Regions from separate parts of the Cronobacter muytjensii ATCC 51329 genome, predicted to be linked through region 1. Evidence: predicted binding sites of a transcription regulator. Region 1 holds the regulator's gene; the other holds the start of a gene.

Region 1 (5,053 bases):
TCATCGCCGGGCGGGCATGCATCCCGAGCTTATTGGTGATTTCGACAGTCTGTTTTACGGTCATGATTTGCGTTTTTCCAGCGTGCGATGGCGGGACTGAACGTTTTTGCCGCGCGAGCGGAAGTAATCCGCCAGCTGTTCGGCGATGTAGACGGAGCGGTGTTTACCACCGGTACAGCCGATGGCGACAGTCAGATAACTGCGGTTGTTGGTTTCCAGCATCGGCAACCAGAGTTCCAGATAGCTGCGCGTCTGGTAGATGAAATTGTGCACTTCGGTGTGGCGGTCGAGAAACGCCGCGACGGGCTTATCGAGACCGGTCATCGGGCGCAGTTTCGGATCCCAGTGCGGGTTTGGCAGAAAACGCACGTCAAAGACGTAATCGGCATCGATCGGAATGCCGTGCTTGAAGCCGAAGGATTCAAACACCATCGTGAGTTCACGCTCGCGCTTGCCAAGCAAGCGGGTGCGCAGCATTTCCGCCAGTTCATGCACCGACATTTCCGAGGTGTCGACAATCAGATCCGCGCGCGATCGCAGCGGCTCCAGCAGATCGTTTTCTTCATCAATGGCGCTTTCGAGCGACAGGTTTTTGCTGGAGAGCGGATGCAGGCGGCGCGTGTCGCTGTAGCGGCGAATCAGCGTGTTGCGATCGGCGTCGAGGAACAGCAGTTGCGGAGAGAACGCGTCCGGCAGGTTATTCATCGCCTGCTCAAACACCTCCGGGGATTCCGGCATATTACGAACGTCGATGCTCACCGCGGCGGATATCTGCCTTTCTGAAAGCGTGCGCGCCAGTTCAGGCAGCAGCACGACAGGCAGGTTATCGACGCAGTAGAACCCCATATCTTCCAGTGCACGCAGGGCGACCGATTTCCCTGACCCTGAACGTCCACTGACGATCATCAGAACCATCTGCTGTTTCTCCACACTTCAGACCGGTTAACCGGCGCCTCCTGGATTGTGCCTTTCAGCACGGTCATTCACTCTCTTCACTGGTTTCAGTGATTATCTGGTAGAGCTCTTCATCGCTTTGCGCGGCACGCAGACGACGGCAAATCGTTTTGTCCGCCAGTCTTTTAGCCACCAGCGACAGCGTATGCAGATGCGTTTTGGTTTGATCCGCCGGCACCAGCAGCGCGAAGAGGAGATCGACAGGCTGGTTATCGATGGCGTCAAAAGCAATCGGCGTTTCGAGCTGGACGAAAACGCCTACGGCGCGCAGCGTATCTTCTTCAAGCTTGCCGTGCGGAATGGCGATGCCGTTGCCGATCCCGGTACTTCCCATCCGCTCACGGGTAAGGATCGCTTCAAACACTACCTGCGGCGGCAGGCTAAGCTGCTTTGCCGCCAGCTCGCTGATAATCTCCAGGGCGCGTTTTTTACTCTGGCAGTGTACGCCGCTGCGGGTGCATTCCTGGTTTAAAACATTGCTCAATGGCAGAGCGGAATCATTATTCATCATAATTTCACCTAAGCGTTCTCTGGTGCGACGACCCGCCAGACGGGCCGGGCCGTCGATGTCCCAGCGAAACGCCCGGACAATTAATGTTGTTTCAGTTTATCTTTGTGTTTAGTGAGCTGCCGCGCCAGTTTATCAATCAAACCGTCGATGGCGGCGTACATATCCTGGCCTTCCGAACTGGCATGCAGCTCCCCGCCGTTCACATGCAGGGTGGCGTCGGCGATTTGCGTCACCTTTTCCACCTTCAGCACAATATAGACCTGATTAATCCTTTCGAAATACTGCTCCAGCTTGGCGAATTTGGTGGTGACAAACTCGCGCAGCGCTTCGGTGATTTCGACGTTATGTCCTGTGATGTTGAGCTGCATAGTGTCTTCCTTATCGGTTGAGTCAGACCAGCTGTTTGCGCTGGTTTGACGGCGGTATGGATAAAGACTCTCGATACTTCGCAACGGTACGGCGGGCCACCATGATCCCCTGCTCTGACAGCATAGACGTCAGTTTGCTGTCGCTTAAGGGTTTCGCGGGGTTTTCCGCTGCAATCAACTTCTTCACCAGCGCGCGAATAGCCGTGGACGAGGCTTCGCCGCCGCCCTCGGTGTTCACGTGACTTGAGAAGAAATACTTCAATTCGAAAATGCCGCGCGGGCTGTGCAGATATTTTTGGGTAGTAACGCGGGAGATAGTGGACTCATGCATCTCCACCGCCTGGGCGATATCCGCCAGCACCATCGGCTTCATATACTCTTCGCCCTGTTCGAAGAACGCCTGCTGCTGTTCAACGATGCAGCGGCTGACGCGCAGCAGCGTGTCGTTACGGCTTTCCAGGCTTTTAATCAGCCATTTCGCCTCTTGCAGGTTGCTGCGGATGAACTGGTTGTCAGATTCATTACGCCCGCTATTAGACATCGCGGCGTACTGCTGATTGATTTTGAGCCGGGGAATGCTGTCGGAATTGAGTTCCACTACCCAACGGCCATTATGCTTGCGCACCAGCACGTCCGGGATGACATATTCCGGCTCGCCAGTCTGGATAGACTGGCCGGGACGCGGATCGAGCGACTGGATCAGGTTCACCGCTTCTTTCAGCACATCCTCTTTCAGGCGCGTGACGCGCATCAGGCTGCGAAAGTCATGATTGGCTAACAGGTCGAGGTGATCGCTGACTATCTGCCGCGCCTGCGCCAGAAAGGGCGTGTCGGCGCTGAACTGCGAAAGTTGTATCAACAGGCAGTCGCGCAGATCGCGGGCGGCGACGCCGACCGGATCGAAACGCTGCACGCGCTTGAGCACAGCCTCAATCTCTTCGGGGCCGATATCGTCATCGTTGTCGCCCATGCCGTCGAGAATATCCTGCACCGTGACGGTGAGGTAGCCGGTGTCGTCCACCGCGTCGACGATCGCTGTGGCGATCGCGCGGTCGGTATCGGAAAAGGGCGTCAGTTGCACCTGCCACATCAGGTAATCCTGAAGGCTCTGGGTCGTTTCGCCCTGATAGACCGGCAGTTCGTCGTCGATATAGTCGGTGCCCGTGCCTGACGGCGTGCCGGCGGTGTAGATTTCGTCCCAGCTGGCGTCAAGCGGCAGCTCGTCCGGCATCTCTTTTTGCTCCAGCGCTTCGGCGGTATCCAGCCCTTCGTTGTCCTGCGTTTCCTGAGTGGCAATTTCGTCGTGAATGTCGGTTTGCTCAAGCAGGGGATTAATTTCCAGCGCCTGTTGCAACTCCTGCTGGAGTTCCAGCGTGGACAACTGCAACAAGCGAATGGCCTGCTGCAACTGCGGCGTCATGGCGAGCTGTTGGCTAAGCCTTAGTTGCAAACCTTGCTTCATATTCAGAGCAAAAATCCTCAGGTGTAAACGTCAAATAAGACCTGTCGCGGCGGGGCGCGCTGGGTGGCGCGCCGTTTCTGCCTGTTGCTCTACCCTATCAGAGTCTGAACTCTTCCCCAAGATATACGCGTTTAACCTGTTCATCCTGCAGAATATCGTCGGGCGTGCCGTGGGCGATAAGGTGCCCCTGGCTGACGATATAGGCGCGCTCGCACACCGCCAGCGTTTCACGCACGTTATGGTCGGTGATAAGCACGCCAAGGCCGCTGTCGCGCAGATGCTCAATGATACGTTTGATATCGATAACCGAAATCGGGTCGACGCCCGCAAAGGGTTCGTCAAGCAGGATGAATTTCGGGTTCGCCGCCAGCGCGCGGGCAATCTCCACGCGACGGCGTTCGCCGCCGGAGAGCGACTGGCCGAGGCTGTCGCGCAGATGGTCGATATGGAACTCTTCCATCAGCTCTTTGGCACGATCTTCGCGCTGCTCGGCGCTGAGATCGTCGCGAATTTGCAGAACGGCCATCAGGTTGTCGTAGACGCTCAGACGGCGGAAAATGGACGCCTCCTGCGGCAGATAACCGATGCCGCGACGCGCGCGGGCGTGCAGCGGCAGCAAGCTGATATCTTCGTCATCAATAATGATGTTGCCGGCGTCGCGCGGCACAATGCCCACGACCATGTAGAACGTGGTGGTTTTACCCGCGCCGTTCGGGCCAAGCAGGCCGACAATCTCGCCTGAGTTCACCGTCAGGCTGACATCTTCCACTACGCGGCGGCCCTTGTAGGCTTTCGCCAGGTGTTTCGCAATGAGTGTTGCCATAAGGGTTTAGTTGCTCTTGTTCTGATTCGGCGCCTGAGCGGCGTTGTCTTTATTCTGCAGCTGCGACGGCACCAGTACGGTGGTCACGCGTTTGCCTTTCTCGCTGAACGCCTGCATTTTCTGCTCTTTCACGAGATAGGTGATTTTGTCGCCTTTGATATTGCTGTCGAGCTGCTCAAGGTAGGCGTTGCCGGTCAGCACGACGAAATCGTTTTGCAGCTCGTAGTGCATCGTTGAGGCATGGCCTTTAACCGGTTTGCCGTTGTCCTGCATCTGGTAGAAAGTGGCAGGATTACCGTAACCGTCAATCACCTCTTTGCCTTTCTCACCGCCAGGGCGCGTGACGACGACTTTGTCAGCGTTGATTTTAATCGTGCCCTGCGTCACCACGACATTGCCGGTAAACGTCACCACGTTGCCCTGCATGTCCAGCGACTGCTGGTCAGATTCTATATGGATAGGCTGTTCGGTATCGCCCGTCAGCGCGAACGCCGGGAAGCCTGCCGCCAGCAGCGTACTGGTCAGTACGACATTAAGGCTGAGTTTGTTTATTCTGGATTTCATAGGAGGTTCTAACCTTTTCAATCAGCTCGGCATTTTTGCTGCGAAGGTTCCCGCGCATTTTCAGGCCGCTGGAATTAAAGCTGGTGCCGTAAAGAGTGACAAGCGTATCAGAGGTAACATCCTGGGTGACCAGGTTGATCTCTGCCTTGTCGGTCGTAATTTTGCGCAACTGCGAATCCGGCGTCAGCGCGTTCACTTCCACATGACCGGTCAGGTAGAGCATTCTGTCATTGGTCAGTTTGGCACGATCCGCTTTGACCGACCAGGTCGGCACTTTGTTGGTATCAAAGGTGGTCATCACCGGCTGTGTAAACCAGGAGACGCCGTCTTCTGAGAAATACTCGACGTGCTGTGCGACTAAGCGATAGTTC
Region 2 (5,053 bases), 880 kb from region 1:
TGTTCCGGATTGTTAAAGAGCAAATATCTCAAACGTGACTTAACAGTCAGTTTTGAGATATCGGTTGGTTGTGTCTTTCACCCACACCCAGCAAGTGGCGTCCCCTAGGGGATTCGAACCCCTGTTGCCGCCGTGAAAGGGCGGAGTCCTAACCGCTAGACGAAGGGGACACAGCGTGTCACGACTTCGCAGCCGTCTTGCTTCTTTACTTTCTATCAGACAATCTGTGTGAGCACGCGAGGTTGTATCTTGCAGGTAAGGAGGTGATCCAACCGCAGGTTCCCCTACGGTTACCTTGTTACGACTTCACCCCAGTCATGAATCACAAAGTGGTAAGCGCCCTCCCGAAGGTTAAGCTACCTACTTCTTTTGCAACCCACTCCCATGGTGTGACGGGCGGTGTGTACAAGGCCCGGGAACGTATTCACCGTGGCATTCTGATCCACGATTACTAGCGATTCCGACTTCATGGAGTCGAGTTGCAGACTCCAATCCGGACTACGACGCACTTTATGAGGTCCGCTTGCTCTCGCGAGGTCGCTTCTCTTTGTATGCGCCATTGTAGCACGTGTGTAGCCCTGGTCGTAAGGGCCATGATGACTTGACGTCATCCCCACCTTCCTCCGGTTTATCACCGGCAGTCTCCTTTGAGTTCCCACCATGATGTGCTGGCAACAAAGGATAAGGGTTGCGCTCGTTGCGGGACTTAACCCAACATTTCACAACACGAGCTGACGACAGCCATGCAGCACCTGTCTCAGAGTTCCCGAAGGCACTCCCGCATCTCTGCAGGATTCTCTGGATGTCAAGACCAGGTAAGGTTCTTCGCGTTGCATCGAATTAAACCACATGCTCCACCGCTTGTGCGGGCCCCCGTCAATTCATTTGAGTTTTAACCTTGCGGCCGTACTCCCCAGGCGGTCGACTTAACGCGTTAGCTCCGGAAGCCACGCCTCAAGGGCACAACCTCCAAGTCGACATCGTTTACGGCGTGGACTACCAGGGTATCTAATCCTGTTTGCTCCCCACGCTTTCGCACCTGAGCGTCAGTCTTCGTCCAGGGGGCCGCCTTCGCCACCGGTATTCCTCCAGATCTCTACGCATTTCACCGCTACACCTGGAATTCTACCCCCCTCTACGAGACTCAAGCCTGCCAGTTTCGGATGCAGTTCCCAGGTTGAGCCCGGGGATTTCACATCCGACTTGACAGACCGCCTGCGTGCGCTTTACGCCCAGTAATTCCGATTAACGCTTGCACCCTCCGTATTACCGCGGCTGCTGGCACGGAGTTAGCCGGTGCTTCTTCTGCGAGTAACGTCAATGGCCAAGGTTATTAACCTTAACCCCTTCCTCCTCGCTGAAAGTACTTTACAACCCGAAGGCCTTCTTCATACACGCGGCATGGCTGCATCAGGCTTGCGCCCATTGTGCAATATTCCCCACTGCTGCCTCCCGTAGGAGTCTGGACCGTGTCTCAGTTCCAGTGTGGCTGGTCATCCTCTCAGACCAGCTAGGGATCGTCGCCTAGGTGAGCCGTTACCCCACCTACTAGCTAATCCCATCTGGGCACATCTGATGGCATGAGGCCCGAAGGTCCCCCACTTTGGTCTTGCGACGTTATGCGGTATTAGCTACCGTTTCCAGTAGTTATCCCCCTCCATCAGGCAGTTTCCCAGACATTACTCACCCGTCCGCCACTCGTCAGCAAAGCAGCAAGCTGCTTCCTGTTACCGTTCGACTTGCATGTGTTAGGCCTGCCGCCAGCGTTCAATCTGAGCCATGATCAAACTCTTCAATTAAAAGTTTGATGCTCAAAGAATTAAACTGTTAGTTCGTAATGAATTAACTGTTGTTCACTTGAGACTTGATATTCATTTATCGTCCGAAGACGTTAAGATATCAGTGCCCCGAGTGCCCACACAGATTGTCTGATAAATTGTTAAAGAGCGGTGCGACGCGGCCTTCAGCCTGCTGTCGCGAGGTGGCGTATATTACGCTTTCCTCTTTCAGAGTCAACCCTTAATTTCAGGATTTTTCTCTCATCGCTTCGGCTATTTCGTGAAGTGCTTCACATTGCCGTCTCGATGGAGGCGCATTATAGGGATCTCAGTTTTCAGCACAACCCTTTTTTCGATCTTTTCTTTCAACTGCCGTTTTTTCACGCGCATTGCTGCGATCCCGCTCGATCTGCTCAACGAATACACGCATTTGCCCTTGCGCAGCGCCTTAAATCCAACCAAAGTCTTCATATCGATTGATACGAAACCGAGGCGATCATGTCTTCTGTATTGCGTTCTTATAAAAATACGTTCCCCCAAACCGGCCAGCGCGTAATGCTGGATAGCTCAAGCGTAGTGATTGGCGATGTGAGAATGGCTGATGATGTTGGCGTCTGGCCTCTGGTGGTTATCCGTGGCGATGTTAATTATGTCTCGATTGGCGCGCGCACCAATATTCAGGATGGCAGCATACTGCACGTCACGCATAAGTCTTCTTATAACCCTGAAGGTAATCCGCTGCGCATTGGCGAAGATGTTACCGTTGGGCATAAAGTTATGCTGCACGGCTGCACGATCGGTAATCGCGTGCTGGTTGGTATGGGATCGATCGTCCTCGACGGCGCCATTATAGAAGACGACGTGATGATAGGCGCCGGCAGCCTGGTGCCACAGAATAAACGACTGGAAAGCGGCTACCTGTATCTCGGCAGCCCGGTAAAACAGATTCGTCCTTTAAAAGACTCGGAGCGGGAAGGACTGCGCTATTCCGCCAATAATTATGTGAAGTGGAAAGATGAGTATCTGGCTCAGGAGAGCCAGACCCAACCCTGATCATCCTCTTGCTGGGCAGCGATAAGCTGCTCAGCTTCCTCTTCCAGATCCCATCGGTGCTGGCGGAACGCGGCTAACCACCCCTGCGGCGTATCAGCGGAGAAGCGGGCCGCCAGGGCAGTTTTATTGATAGCGCATGTTAACACCAGCCCATTCGCCAGCGCCGGAAAGCAAACGGCTTGCTGTTCCTCATCCCAGTATTCACGATCCGGGAACTGAATCGCCTGATTCATTGCGCCAGCTCCTCTTTAAGCTTTTCAATGACAGGCGCCACTTCCGGCAGTACGCCATGCCAGAGCAGAACCGCATGGGCCGCCTGTCCCACCAGCATACCTAATCCATCCGCCAGCTGGGTGGCGCCCTGCGTTGTGCACCAGGACAGGAACGGAGTCAGCCCTTTCTGGTAGAACATGTCGTAGCACGCCGTTTTCTCATTCACCAGCGAAGCCGGGAGCGGCGGGATCTCACCGCTAACACCACTTGAGGTGGCATTGATAATAAGATCGAATGCATGACCGTCCAGATCCTGGAGCGCAACGGCGCTGACACTACCGGTATGGCTGAACAGGTCCGCCAGCACCTGCGCACGCGCAAAAGTGCGGTTGGTTATTGTCACTGCGCAATCTAATGAAAGCAGCGGCAACAATACGCCTCTGGCTGCGCCCCCCGCCCCTACAAGAAGGATACGGTAACGCGGTTTGATCATACCGAGACGCTCAAGATCGCTCAGCAAGCCGATACCATCGGTATTATCGCCCAGTAAGCGTCCGTCTTCGAGCCGCTTCAGCGTGTTGACCGCCCCAGCCAGGGCCGCCCTTTCGGTCAATTCATCCGCACGGGCAAAAGCCGGTTCCTTGAACGGCATCGTAATATTGGCGCCTTTTCCCCCGGCACTGAAGAAGCCTTCCAGCGTCTCCAGGAACGAATCAAGCGGCGCCAGTACGCGTCCGTAGGGATGCTCAATCCTGAGCTGTGCTGCAAATTGCTGATGTATAAACGGCGATTTGCTGTGTGCGACAGGATTACCAAAAACGGCGTAAGTTTCCATGCATTAACCTTGTCGGAAAAGTTCACCTGTGAGCGCATCACGGATCTCGGAAGGATTTTGTCGCCCCCCCGTTGCGCCATGCAATACAGGGAAATCGTCGCCGAACTGCGCCAGCACTTCCTGCGCCGTACGGCACGGCTCCAGTCCGGAGAGATTTGCACTGGTCGATACCAGAGGCTTACCGAAGGCTTCGCACAGCGCAATAACCTGTGGGTGATTGGTCACGCGCACCGCCAGCGAATCAAAACGGCCGGTCAGCCAGCGGGGTGTTGACGGTTTCGCCGGGAAGACGAACGTTACCGGCCCGGGCCAGCAGGCAAACACCGCTTCACGCTGTTCAGGCGTCAGAGCCTTGTCATCTATATAAGGCTCCAGTTGTTCGAAATTCGCCGCAATCAGGATGAGCCCTTTTTCCATGGGCCGCTGCTTAAGTTCAAGCAGACGTTTTACAGCGGTTTCGCTATCCGGATCGCACCCCACGCCGAAAACGGCTTCTGTCGGGTAAGCGATGACATTTTCATTTTTAAGGACGTCGACGATATGCAATGTCGCGTCCGCAGGCTGGTTATTCTTCACGATCTGATTCCGCCGTTACCGGCTTTCCACATTGTTTACTGGCACAAAAACGTTTTACGCCTTGTGCGGTTTTCTTTTCTATAAGGAGGGGATAATGACATTCCGGACACTCGCCGGCTACCGGTTTGAAATTAATAACAAACTGGCATTCCGGATAGCGATCGCAGGAATAAAAGGTTTTGCCAAAGCGTGAACGCCGCTGCACCAGATGACCGGTGCTGCACTGCGGGCAGGCAAGCGCGGTATCGTCGGGCTTGTCGATCTGCTCGGTATGCTCACATTCAGGGTAGCGGCTACAGCCGATGAACATGCCGAAGCGCCCCTGCCGGAGCACCAGGGTCGCATCGCATGTCGGACACTGCTGCCCTTCAAGTACTTTGACAATATGACCATCCGCCTGCCCTTTCAGCGGCCGGACGTAATCACATTCAGGATAATGCGAACATCCCAGGAAAGGACCATGTTTCCCGGAACGAATAAGAAGTTCAGCCCCGCATTTTGGGCAGGGCTCGTGTTTGGGCACTGAAAAGAGTGCTGACCTTGCCATAATTCACCACTGCGCTGAAAATATCAGTGCAGCATACCGTCATTCACTTCA

Evidence for each region. Region 1 encodes sigma-54, which starts transcription at its own class of promoters, with help from an activator protein. Its sites were predicted from a motif close to GTTGGCACANNTTTCGCTNT; they were not measured.
Region 2: the regulator sigma-54 is predicted to act here: its motif matches at 1,981-2,000, upstream of AFK63_RS00595 (gamma carbonic anhydrase family protein).

Annotation. Positions count from the first base shown of each region.
Region 1 is NZ_CP012268.1:3,584,141-3,589,193, reverse strand. Features, by position in the region: gene npr (PTS phosphocarrier protein NPr) at 1-64, opposite strand, end outside; gene rapZ (RNase adapter RapZ) at 61-915, opposite strand; gene ptsN (PTS IIA-like nitrogen regulatory protein PtsN) at 980-1,465, opposite strand; gene hpf (ribosome hibernation promoting factor) at 1,546-1,833, opposite strand; gene rpoN (RNA polymerase factor sigma-54) at 1,856-3,295, opposite strand; gene lptB (LPS export ABC transporter ATP-binding protein) at 3,393-4,118, opposite strand; gene lptA (lipopolysaccharide ABC transporter substrate-binding protein LptA) at 4,125-4,682, opposite strand; gene lptC (LPS export ABC transporter periplasmic protein LptC) at 4,651-5,053, opposite strand, start outside.
Region 2 is NZ_CP012268.1:97,597-102,649, reverse strand. Features, by position in the region: tRNA gene AFK63_RS00610 (tRNA-Glu) at 96-170, opposite strand; rRNA gene AFK63_RS00605 (16S ribosomal RNA) at 257-1,799, opposite strand; gene AFK63_RS00595 (gamma carbonic anhydrase family protein) at 2,277-2,831, shown strand; gene AFK63_RS00590 (DUF1488 family protein) at 2,807-3,064, opposite strand; gene aroE (shikimate dehydrogenase) at 3,061-3,879, opposite strand; gene tsaC (L-threonylcarbamoyladenylate synthase type 1 TsaC) at 3,883-4,455, opposite strand; gene AFK63_RS19955 (DNA topoisomerase family protein) at 4,445-5,002, opposite strand; gene smg (DUF494 family protein Smg) at 5,026-5,053, opposite strand, start outside.